DNA from 2 places in the Acinetobacter sp. BZX-2 genome. Region 2 is predicted to be linked to the other one. Evidence: predicted binding sites of a transcription regulator. Region 2 holds the regulator's gene; the other holds the start of a gene.

Region 1 (6,385 bases), 1.0 Mb from region 2:
CGAGTAATGATGACACCTTAATAGAAGATATTATCCCCGTACTCACCATCGATAAAATTGCACAATATGTTGCGAGTAAATCCGCTCATCGCCAAGCTTTGATTAAGCGTATTGTAAATAACCCATCATTTTCAATCATGCTGACGCAACTGATTCATCATTCAATTCAAGATTATATTGATAATGCTATGGTGAATAAAAAAGTGCCCGGTGTTGGCCGTTTTATGAAAATGGGGAAATCAGTGTTGGAATCGGTGACCGATACCAACTTAGATGATACCGTTAAACATTACCTACAGAAAAATATTATTAAAATTAGTCAACTCAGCGAACAAGTCATCAATCAACAATTTGATGATCATAAGCTCTATCATTTCCAAGCCAATCTTTGGCACAAGATCAAAAAAGTCCCGATTGGTGCATTACGTCAGTATATTGAAGTCAATGATTTACCCAATACAGTCGAAATGGGACATGAAATTTGGGAACATCTTCGTCAAACAGATTATTTAACCAAACAAGTACATGATGGTGTTTTTGCTTGGTATGTTCGCAATGAGGAACGCCCTTTTGATCTTATTTTAAGAGATATCAATATTGATGAATCTTTGATTCAAAATGAATTACAGATGTTGCTTGAACCGATTATCCAGAAAATGATTTCTTCTGAACATTTAAAATCACGTGCTCGTATTTATTTAGAAAAATTCTATTACTCAGATGAAACTTTAAAAATCTTAGGCATAGAAAAAGGCGCATAAAGCGCCTTTATTCTTTCTAAATTGACCGATTATTTAAAGTAAGCACCTTCTGCTTGACTATGGTCAGTTTGGTCAACAACACGTGCTAATTCAGGTACATGTTGTTTTAAAGTTGTTTCAACACCCTGTTTTAAAGTGACATCAATAGCTGAACAGCCTTGGCAACCACCACCAAATTTTAGTACCGCAGTTAAGCCATGTTCTTCATCTTCAACCACTTCTACCAATGCACAATTACCACCATGCCCCGCAAGACCAGGGTTGATTTCGGCTTGAAGGACATACGTGATTCGTTCTTCAATTGATGCATCAGGCCCAACACGTGGTACTTTTGAATTTGGTGCACGGAAAGTTAACTGCCCACCAAAACGATCTTTATTGTAATCAATAACTGCATCTTTTAAATATGGAATAGACGGCGCGTCCACAAATGCAGGGAAATCCGCATAATCTTGTCTGTAATCTGTAGGTACAACTTCTTCAGGTGCACTATATGCCATACAACATTCGGCACGTGGAGTACCCGCATTTTCTACGAAAACACGAACGCCAATTCCTGGAGTGTTTTGCTTCTCCAAAAGATCTTTTAAATACTCTTGCGCATTTGGAGTAATCAATAAATTTGGAATTTCTTCTGCAACTGCAGTATTGGTGTTCTCAGTCGACATAACTCTATCCTCAAGCTGAAGTCGGTATTTTAACTGAAGATGGGGCTGAATGAATAAAAATCAACTAAAATTGTCGGAATTGTTATAAATTTATTGGATAATCAATAAATTAATGGTTTTTTAATTTAGAAATCTTGAGTGACTAAGTGATCACCCTATATAGAATGTGTGATTTGCAGTGCTTGAAAAATTTTGTGATCTTAATCATCAAAAAGATGACTAAAATCCGAAAGTTATTTTAGAGCTCGACCACAATATAAATATTTTTCTGACAATTTTGGTAGATAATGCCACCCTATTCTTGAATATGGCATGGATAATGTATACATCTGTATATTAATAATGCATTAGAAGCGAGATATTTTGCATGTCCAGTTCAAGTGATGGTTTACAATTTCCAATCGACCCTGCAACCCAAAAATCTAGCTCCTCTAATGTAGGAAAAGAAATCGTCGCAGAAGCATTATCAACTGTTGATAATCAAACAGCTAAACAGGTTTTGAATGAAAAAAATTGGCGTAAAAATTATCCTCTATATTTTAAAGCCTTAGTCAAAAATGGTATCAAGTCGGTAAGCAACCCCATCACCATTGCCAAGCAAGGTTTACACAAAGCGCAACATAGTTTTGACTTTTTTAGACATGGGCAACGTTATTCTTTAAAAGATGTCATGAACGTTCTCATCACCGAACAGATTCAAACCATTACTGTTAAAGGTCATGCCCAAACTCAACCAGAATGGTTTGTGCCTTATCATGGTCAACACTTAAAAGGTACAGCTCTACTCAAGCAAATCCAAGTTTGGGAAGACACTGGCATTATTGAAAGCAGTCATGCACAAGCTTTACGTGAAGCTATTGCACATCCTGAATGGTTTGACTTATCTGATCGAACAATGGTGCTATTTGGTGCAGGCTCTGAAGCTGGGCCACTCACGTGGTTATCCCAATGGAAGGCCAATATTATTGCTATTGATTTGCCCAATCAACGTGTTTGGGAAAAAATCCTCAAAACTATTCAAGCTGGTAATGCCACGCTATACGCTCCTAGTTTTGAACATATTGATGACATTCAAAATATTCAAGAACTTAAAACTAAATTAGGTGCAAATCTACTCACCCAAATCCCAGAAATTACGCAGTGGTTATGTGACAATCCGCATAAACTGGATTTGGCGTCTATCGCGTATTTGGATGGCGAAAAGCATGTCCGTGTTTCTATGGCAATGGACAGTATTATGAGCCATGTCAGTGAACAAAAACCTGATTCATCACTGATGTATATGTGTACACCAACTGATGTATATGCGGTTCCTAAAGAAGTGATTTACGGTGCAACAGAAAAAAATCAGCAACGTTCAAAACTTGAAACACTTTTAAGTAAAAGTATTGCAACAGTTTCAATGAAGCAATTCTTTCAAAATAACGATCAACAATTAATCCATTCTGACAATGGACAATCTTACGGCATTGCAGACTGCTTAGTTGTGGAACAAGGTCCAAATTACGCCTTGGCAAAACGTATCCAACAATGGCGAGCGACTTTGGCACGACATGAAGGACAGCATGTCAGTATTAATATTGCTCCTTCAACAACAACGCATTCCGTCACTAAAAATCCACTGTTAAAAGCAGCATTTAATGGGGCAAGTTTGTTCAATGTTGAAGCATTTCATCCTGAAACCACCAATGCCATCATGGCTGCACTGTGGATCCATGATTTAAGGAACCCAGATTCTGTTTCTAATCCCAAAACCACAATGCAACACCCATTAGAATTGATGATGGAAGGTGCTAACCATGGTGGTTTATGGCGTGTTGCTTATCTTGCGCGAACAGCCTTACCTTTTGCTGCAATCTATGGTTTCGCTACAGATAAATTCCCCATCAACAAAGCATTCAAAAAACTCAAAAAGTAAACTTTGGCGTTAATTGATATTCACGAAAATACATTCTCAAGCCAATAAAAAAACGCTGCAATTGCAGCGTTTTTTGGTTTTTAATTCAGTTGAAAATTAGAATACTTTCAATAACAACCAGTACAACGCACCCGACAAACAGATTGTTGCAGGTAGTGTAAAAATCCATGCCGAAAGAATCGTACGTACTGTCGCAAAATTCAGTCCAGTCTTATTGGCAACCATCGTTCCTGCTACAGCACTGTTCAATACATGTGTTGTAGAAACTGGCATACCAAAACCGTCAGCAGCAGCAATTGTAGACATTGCAACCAATTCAGCAGACATCCCTTGACCATAAGTCATGTGATGTTTACCAATACGCTCACCTACAGTTACAACGATACGTTTCCAACCCACCATTGTTCCTAAACCCAATGCAAGTGCTACAGCAACTTTCACCCAGTTCGGAATGTATTGAAGGAAAGAATCAAGGTTTTTACGATACTCTTTCACCGTTTTGTCTTGTGACTCACTCATTTTTGGCAATTGATCTGCTTTTTCTAAACGTTTGAAAGCCGTCGTACTTAAGTACATATCATTACGTAATGAAGAAACTTCAGCTTCAGGAATATCTTTTAGATTATCAAAATGACCAACACGCTCACCTAAATGATCAGTCAAACTTGCCAAAGCAGGTACAACGTCTGGTGTGATTTCTTTGGTTTGAATATATTTCGTGATGGTTGTACGTGCTTGTTCATCTGAAATATTTGAGTGCTCAGCATAAATTGCTGTTGCAGTTTGACCCGATAATTGAGAGAAAGACTGCAAATGATGCTGATCTAAATTTTTATTTAAAGAATAAGCCAATGGAACCAAGCCGATCAGAATTAACATGATCAAACCCATCCCCTTTTGCCCATCATTTGAACCATGTGCAAAACTTACACCTGTACAAGTGAAAATCAGAATTGCACGAATCAATGGTGGTGGTGGCTTATTGCCTTCTGGTGGTTGGAACAATTCTAATTGTTTTCTAAATATTTTTTTCACGATCAAGAATACAATTGCTGCAAAAGCAAAACCGATTAAAGGTGAGAATAATAAAGCCTTACCTACTTTAATCACTTGGTCCATGTCTACACCGCTTGCACCACTCGATGAAAACAAAATGTAGTTCATGATGCCGACACCTAAAATCGAACCGATCAAGGTGTGAGAACTTGAAGCAGGAATTCCGAGGAACCATGTTCCCAAGTTCCAAAGGATCGCAGCGATGAGCATGGCAAAAACCATAGCAAAACCAGCACCGCTTCCGACATTCATAATTAATTCGACAGGAAGCAATGCAATAATGCCGTACGCGACAGCACCACTTGCAACCATCACCCCAAGGAAGTTACAAAAACCAGCCCACATCACAGCAACAGGTGCAGGTAATGCATTGGTATAAATAACCGTGGCTACAGCATTGGCTGTATCATGGAAACCATTTACAAATTCAAAGCCTAAAGCGATAAATAATGCTGTCGCTAAAAGGATAACCGAATATAAGCTTAAAGGTGGAACATGTGCCAAATCTGCACTTAATTGCACACCGATATAGATCAATGTTGCAACGATAATCGTCAAAAACACCGGCATAAAAAATTTCGGTGTTGGTACGTGTACATTCGTCGACTTTACAGTGTTTGAATGTGCAGAATCTGAGACGGGAGGTAAATTCGAATTCATGCAGACGGTTAAGAGGATAATAAAATCCCCTTATTGTTCAATTTAATTGTGACAATTATATGACAAACAGCTGTAATAAATAGCGAATTTATTCACTATTTTATTCTTATTACACCGACTAAAAATGATTTTTTAAATATCCATATCTTTTAAATTCAATAATTTAAATCAACAAAAACCAAAATTCACTTACCAAATAATGACTATTTCGACTGTAATAATATTTGTAATATTTCAGACGAATATTACAGATAAGCGCTAAGTAACACAGATTTTGCCTTGTTTTTATGACAAATTGATGAAAAAACACACGCTATTCTTTATTTCAACTATATAAAAATGTTCAATTTAACAAATCAAACATTCCCATGAATAAAACGACATTGAAATTGGCTTTTGCAGTTTTCACTTAGAGTATCTGTTAATATATTGCACGTTTAAAAAAACTGTCTGAGAGTTTTGAATGTCGACACTTGCCACTTTAAAAGAGCTTCTTGCCCAACGCATCCTGATCATCGACGGTGCGATGGGAACCATGATTCAGCGCCATAAATTAGAAGAAGCAGATTATCGTGGTGAGCGTTTTGCAGACTGGGCCTCTGACTTAAAAGGCAACAATGACCTTTTGGTACTGACGCAGCCTCAAATTATCCAAGGGATTCACGAAGCTTATCTTGATGCTGGTGCAGACATCATTGAAACCAACAGTTTTAATGGTACACGTGTTTCTATGTCTGATTATCACATGGAAGATTTAGTCCATGAAATCAACTTTGAAGCTGCACGACTTGCCAAAGCAGCGTGTGAAAAATATTCAACCCCTGAAAAACCACGTTTCGTGGCAGGTGTACTTGGCCCAACTTCACGAACTTGTTCGATCTCTCCAAATGTCAATGATCCTGCATTTCGTAATATTACTTTTGATGAACTCAAAGAAAACTATATCGAAGCAACACATGCACTCATCGAAGGTGGTGCTGACATTCTCTTGATTGAAACAGTATTTGATACCTTGAACTGTAAAGCTGCAATCTTTGCGGTAAAAGAAGTCTTTAAACAGCTTGGTCGTGAATTACCACTGATGATTTCGGGAACAATTACCGATGCATCGGGTCGTACCCTCACAGGGCAAACGGCGGAAGCGTTCTGGAACTCAGTACGTCACGGTGATTTACTGTCGATTGGTTTTAACTGCGCATTAGGCGCAGATGCGATGCGCCCGCATGTAAAAACGGTTTCTGATGTTGCTGATACCTTTGTTTCAGCGCATCCAAATGCAGGCTTACCCAATGCTTTTGGTGGATACGACGAAACGCCGGAAG
Region 2 (6,385 bases):
AAACGCCATTCATTTTGAATGGAGTAGTGCTATTAATCGTCAAAATCATTTAAAATTACATCCATTAGAGCGCACGCAACAACGTTTAGAACAATTAGGCTTTCAGCTGGATCAACCTGTAGTGGTATATTGTCAGTCACATCATCGCTCAGGACTGGCTTATATTGTAGGTCGATTATTGGGTTGGAATATCCAAGCCTATGATGGTGCGTGGAGCGAGTGGGGCAATCGCCTCGATAGTCCAATTATTACTGGAGAATCACCTGCGTGAGTCTTACATCGAAGTTAAAAAAACAAATTTTTATTCAAGCGCAAAAAGTTGTTCCACAGCAACAGCTGAGTCGTGTTGTTGGTAAGGTTGCAGCAAGTGAAAATCTCATTGTAAAAAATATCGCAATTCAAGCATTTAAAGCACAGTATGGGATTGATCTTTCGATCGCTGAGCAAGCTGATGCGCTTAAATATAAGTCATTTAATGAATTTTTTACTCGTGCATTAAAAGACGGTGTTCGTGAAATTGATACCAATCCAAACAGCATTGTTTCTCCAGCAGATGGTGCGATTTCTCAGCTAGGGAAAATTGAAAATGGTGATGTTTTCCAAGCCAAGGGTCAAAGCTTCTCAGTTGAAAAATTGATTGGTGATCCGCAATTAGCAGAGCCATTTAAAAATGGTCAATTTGCTACGGTTTATTTATCACCACGTGATTACCATCGTGTACATACCCCTTTTGCAGGAACGTTAACTGAAACGTTATATATTCCAGGTGAATTATTCTCCGTGAATCAAACCACTGCAGAAAATATTCCGGGTTTATTTGCACGTAATGAGCGTATGGTGTGCTTGTTTGATACTGAATTGGGCCGTATGGCGGTGGTTTTAGTTGGTGCAATGATTGTTGCAGGGATTGAAACTGTGGCAACAGGTAAAGTCAAACCAACAGGCCGTTTAGAGTTGAATCATCATGATTTAAAATTGGCAAAAGGCGATGAGCTAGGTCGTTTTTATCTCGGTTCAACAGCAGTTGTTTTATTTGAACAGGGTAAGATGGATTGGGATGCACAATTTAAAGCGAATTCTGTTGTGGTGATGGGCGAAGCTTTGGGTCATACCGTTTAATTTGCTTATTCTATGATGAGGTGTACTTTCTTTTGTAGGTAGAGAGTCACCTAGTCGAAAGCTTTATAGCATTCTAAAGAAGCACATGAATATAACAACAAAGTTTGAATTGCCTAATATTGTATTGAAAAAAATTAAATGAATTTGTGTAGGTGTTTTCTTACTTTGAAGGATGAGGAGCATTGCTCCGTAAGGTAAGCAAATCCTTTGTTGGGCGAGGGGTACGTCCTATACCCCCGCCCAACGGCGGTATCCATGCCACCACACGATAGAAACACCATGAATAATCAAATTTTAAAAGCCTAAATTTGAATAGTTTTTAGCAAACTAATGTAAGAATGCTATAGCATAAGTAGCAATTCAATGAGTCAGTTATACAAATTGGTTTTAATTTTAACGTCAATTCGGGATAAATTTTGATGTAAGTTGTTGAAAAGATAGATCAGGCGCAGCGGAGTCTTACCGTTTAAAGTCAGATGTAAGGATTAACCTTCGGTTCGACCTGAGAGGTACTACCTCGCAAGGCTTTCGGGAAAAGTAGGCAAAACCATTTGTCAGTCGCGAACTCGACAAATACTATCAATTACCAAATATATTGCAAAAACAGTATATTACAGATCTTGCGGAATATATTCCTCATGCCTCGAACAATGCGACTGACGTTGCCGCGTATCATATAGTTGGGAATATATCTTATCTCGAACTCAGGTTAATTTTAGAATAAATCAAAGCGTCATCGCATTCAAATAAGATAATTTTAAGGCTTGTGCATCGGCCAAAGCATTGTGTGGTTGTTGTGATGGGACATTCATATTGCTTTCTTGCATCCAAAGTTGCATTTTTAAGGGAGGTAGGCTTAAACACCTTCCAGCAGAAACAATTAAACTACGTGAAAACAGAGCAAAATCTTCTGGCCAATCGGCAATAATTTCAACAGTATCATATTGATTTAAGAATTCTTGTAGTTGTTTCTGAAATTGTTCTAAAGAAATAGGTATTTGATTTAAAATAGGAATGACATGCTCAGCGACCCAAGGAATAGGGTTTTGGTATGTTAAAACTTCATAGAAATATTGATTATTTTCATCAATCAAAGCCAAAGAAATCAGTTCCCCACCAAAGCCATTAAACTCACAGTCTAAAAACAATTTCATCGACTTATTCCATGTGGGAAATGATTAACCTGCAAAATCAAGACGTTCTTTAGGGAAAACAACTCTAAATGTGGAACCTTGATTTTCTTTGGAATCAATTTCTAAGTAAGCATTGTGTTGCATGAGCACATGTTTGACGATGGCAAGCCCTAAACCTGTTCCACCCGTTTGACGGCTACGTGCACTGTCTACACGATAAAAGCGTTCAGTGAGACGAGGGATATGTTTTGGGTCAATACCAATCCCTGTATCTTCAACAGTGAAATAGCCATGTTCACCATCATCATGCCAACCGATGGTCACCGTACCGCCTTTGGGGGTGTATTTGATCGCATTGGTGATTAAGTTACTAAAAGCACTGGCCAGTTCAGCATCTGAACCAATTAAATCACAATGACTGTCAATGTCTAAGTTTAAGGTGTGCCCATAATCGACATTGTAAGCTTGAGCATCATCAAACAATTGATTCATTAAACTTGGCATATCAATAATTTGGTTTTTAGCGATTTGTTTATTGCCTTCAAGCCGTGATAGCAACAATAGATCATTCACCAATGCATTCATGCGGCGTGTTTGTGACTGCATTTGTTCAAATGCACGCTTCCAACGTGGATTTAAATCTTCTTGATCGGTAAAAGTTTCGATATAACCGCTTAGGACGGTTAATGGTGTACGTAATTCATGTGAAATATTGTCAACAAAGTCTTTACGCATTTGTTCTAGGTTATGCATGCGTGTGACGTCATAAGCGACCACTAGGCGGCTTTCACTACCAAAACGAGTCAACTTAATTTGCACATAATGTTCTTCATAAACCGATGATTTGATTTTTATACCATCGGGTGATTGGTCAATATGATTAAAATATTCAATAAAACTAGGCTGACGAATAATGGTTAAAATGTTGCGACCACGATCCAGTGGTTGAATACCGAGAAGCTTCTCCGCAGCAGGGTTCCACCATTCGATTTGATGTAATTCATCTGTTAATACAACAGCCTCACCTAATGCAACTAAAGATGATTGCGCTCGATCAATTAAGCCAACCATCTCCGCTTGCACAACACGTTCTTGTCGTTGTGCCCGATACACATTAAAAAGTAATGCGCCCCAAATTCCCTCTAAATTGGGTGGTGAATCATAAGGTCGATTCGAAATCCAATCATTTACAAGGTATAAAGAGTGTAATTGAAAGATAAAAAAAACAGCAAATGCAATGGATATACAAATCCAAAAATACCCAATTCCTAAACCGATGAAGCCTCCAATAACCAATAAAAAGGCGAGTAAGCGTAAATCTTGTTTAGCAAAAGTCCATAAACTGCTGTAACGAAACTTTTGATGTTCGCGAGCGAGATCAGGGACAGGGTAGGGTTCATACATAAAAAATAATTTAACCTTGAGAAAGCGTTAGCCTAGTGCAACATCTGCACGCGTTGAAAAGCGATAACCTGTTCCACGTACAGTTTGAACATAACGGTCTGCAGCATAAGGTTCAAGCACTTTACGTAAGCGACGGATATGTACATCGATGGTACGGTCTTCGATATAGACGTTACCGCCCCAAACTTGGTCTAGAAGTTGGGCACGTGTATAAGCACGTTCAGGATGGGTCATAAAAAATGCCAATAATCGGTACTCTGTAGGCCCCATCTCTAAAATATTATTACCAAAGCTGACGCGTTGGCTGACAGGATCTAAAATTAAACCATTGGCATCAATAGTTTTCTCACCGCTCAGCGCATTGGCACGACGCAGTACCGCTTTGATGCGAGAAACCAATTCACGTGTAGAGAATGGTTTGGTCATGTAGTCATCTGCGCCCGCGTCAAGACCTTGTACTTTATGGTCTTCTTCACCACGAGCCGTGAGCATGATTACAGGAATTTCTGATAGATTTTCATCACGTTTTAGACGACGGCATAAATCTACACCACTGACACCGCCCGGCATCATCCAGTCTAATAAAATTAAAGAAGGTCTTTGATCGACAATCATTTGATGTGCTTGTTTTGCATCTTCAGCTTGTAAACACTGAAAACCTGCCATATCCAATGAGGTATGGATCATCTCTCGAATTGGAAGTTCGTCATCGACGATTAATATATAGTCATCTTTCACAACGCAATATCCTATGTATGAACGGTATACCGTTTTTTATTTATGACAGGCTTATTACAAAGATTAATTATGACAGTATCATTGCAAAAAAGGTATATGCACTCTTTTTTGCAAAAAAAATTGAAAAATAATAATAAATTCAAGGCATCAATTATAACCATTGAAGTCAAAAAAAATCTCAAGATGAGAGGCAGAACAGCGATTCACCTTCAAATCATCATATTTTGACCATTTGATGACCATGTTATTTTTGTGCAAAAGTATCGATCAGTGCAATAAACACCACTTCACACGCTGTGACGATTTCTTCTAATGACTGCTTAAATCCACCCATAACCCAACGCACAGCGATTTGAGTGACATAACCATTTAGACCCGTTGCAACCAGTGAAATTTCTCGTTCACTGCGGTCAATATGAGGCAACATTAGCATGACAAAGGCATGAATCATGCGGTCAAATCGGCCCATGGTTTCTTGTATGGTGGCATGATTATGCAGTTCTTGCACCAGCATCGCATCGACATAGATAATTCGAGCGACACGCGGGTCATCCTTAAGCAGTGTAAATAAAGCAGTGAGACCTGAATGGATCATATTTTTAGGTTCAGGTGCTGCTTGCATAACACCTTCCATCACTGTTTTTTGTAATTTCTCAATCAGCTGTAGAAAAATGGTCTGAAAAAGCTCTTCACTCTTTTTAAATGATTCATAAAAATAACGTTCAGTCAGCTTGGCTTCAGTACAAATATCTTTCACTGTCACCGAAAAGAAACCGTGGTTTCCATAGGCTTCAATTCCCGCTTCAATTAACTTTTCACGACGTGCAAGCTTCCTTTCAGTCAGCGACATGCCCTTAAATTGGCGTTCATTGGCTGTTTTTTTTATTGATTTTTTTTCAATGATTTGCTGCTCAGTCATAGACGTTAATTACTCGTATGATATGTAGATTGTCCTAAGGTGACTTTATTTTAGCAATAAATGCTCTTGAAACCTATTTTAGAGACTTTGTATAAAAAAACATCTGTTAAATGATAATATAATATTTGACAACAATCATTGTCAAAATTATATTGGAGGCCTGAGCTACACATCATGCAAGTTGTGTGCGGGTTTAAAAAAAGGATAGACAATGAAAAATTTTAAAAACAAAGTCGCTGCAATTACTGGTGCAGGCTCTGGTATGGGACAACAGTTGGCTGTTTTATTGGCAAAAGCAGGTTGTCATTTATCAATCAGTGATGTCAATGAAAAAGGTTTGTTACAGACTATTGAACTGGTTAAGCCGTATAACGTCCGTGTAACAAGCAAGAAAGTCAACGTTGCCAATGTCGAAGAAGTGAGAGCATGGGCTGCTGAAACGGAACAAAATCATGGTTCTGTGAATATGATTTTTAACAATGCTGGCGTGGCGTTGGGTTCTACTGTTGAGGGCGCAACCTATGAAGAACTTGAATGGATTATGAATATTAACTTTTGGGGCGTGGTTTACGGCACAAAAGAATTTCTGCCGTACATTAAAAAAACAGGTGATGGTCACATCATCAATATTTCAAGTTTGTTTGGTTTAACTGCGCAACCAACGCAGTCTGCTTATAATGCTACTAAATTTGCGGTACGTGGCTTTACTGAATCTTTACGCCAAGAATTAGACATGGAAAATTGTGGTGTATCAGCACTTTGTGTACATCCAGGTGGAATTCGTACCAATATTGCCAATGATGCACGTATGAGTGACAGCATTCGTTCATTGGGAATGAATCCAGATAAATCTGCAAAAGTATTCAATAAATTATTACGCATGCCTCCAGAAGAAGCGGCGCAGCAAATGCTTGATGCGGTACTGAAAGATAAACGTCGTTTATTGATTGGTAATGATGCGAAAACTTTAGATTTGATCCAACGTATTTTACCGACGGGCTATCAAAAGCTGACAGGTTTTGCGACAAAGTTTAGTAAGAAACTAGAACCAAAAGCTTAAATTTAGAAATTC

Evidence for each region. Region 2 encodes PhoB, which activates phosphate uptake and scavenging genes when phosphate is short. Its sites were predicted from a motif close to TGTCATNAANCTGTCATAA; they were not measured.
Region 1: ACY45D_RS13720 (inorganic phosphate transporter) is a predicted target of PhoB. The motif match lies at 5,110-5,128, and genes of this name have one in related genera.

Annotation. Positions count from the first base shown of each region.
Region 1 is NZ_CM143686.1:2,911,801-2,918,185, forward strand. It holds gene ACY45D_RS13705 (hypothetical protein) at 1-761, shown strand, start outside; gene nfuA (Fe-S biogenesis protein NfuA) at 791-1,429, opposite strand; gene ACY45D_RS13715 (hypothetical protein) at 1,797-3,347, shown strand; gene ACY45D_RS13720 (inorganic phosphate transporter) at 3,444-5,063, opposite strand; gene metH (methionine synthase) at 5,527-6,385, shown strand, end outside.
Region 2 is NZ_CM143686.1:133,047-139,431, forward strand. It holds gene ACY45D_RS00600 (sulfurtransferase) at 1-271, shown strand, start outside; gene asd (archaetidylserine decarboxylase) at 268-1,119, shown strand; gene ACY45D_RS00610 (3'-5' exonuclease family protein) at 1,845-2,273, opposite strand; gene phoR (phosphate regulon sensor histidine kinase PhoR) at 2,298-3,656, opposite strand; gene phoB (phosphate regulon transcriptional regulator PhoB) at 3,684-4,394, opposite strand; gene ACY45D_RS00625 (TetR/AcrR family transcriptional regulator) at 4,639-5,313, opposite strand; gene ACY45D_RS00630 (SDR family NAD(P)-dependent oxidoreductase) at 5,525-6,373, shown strand.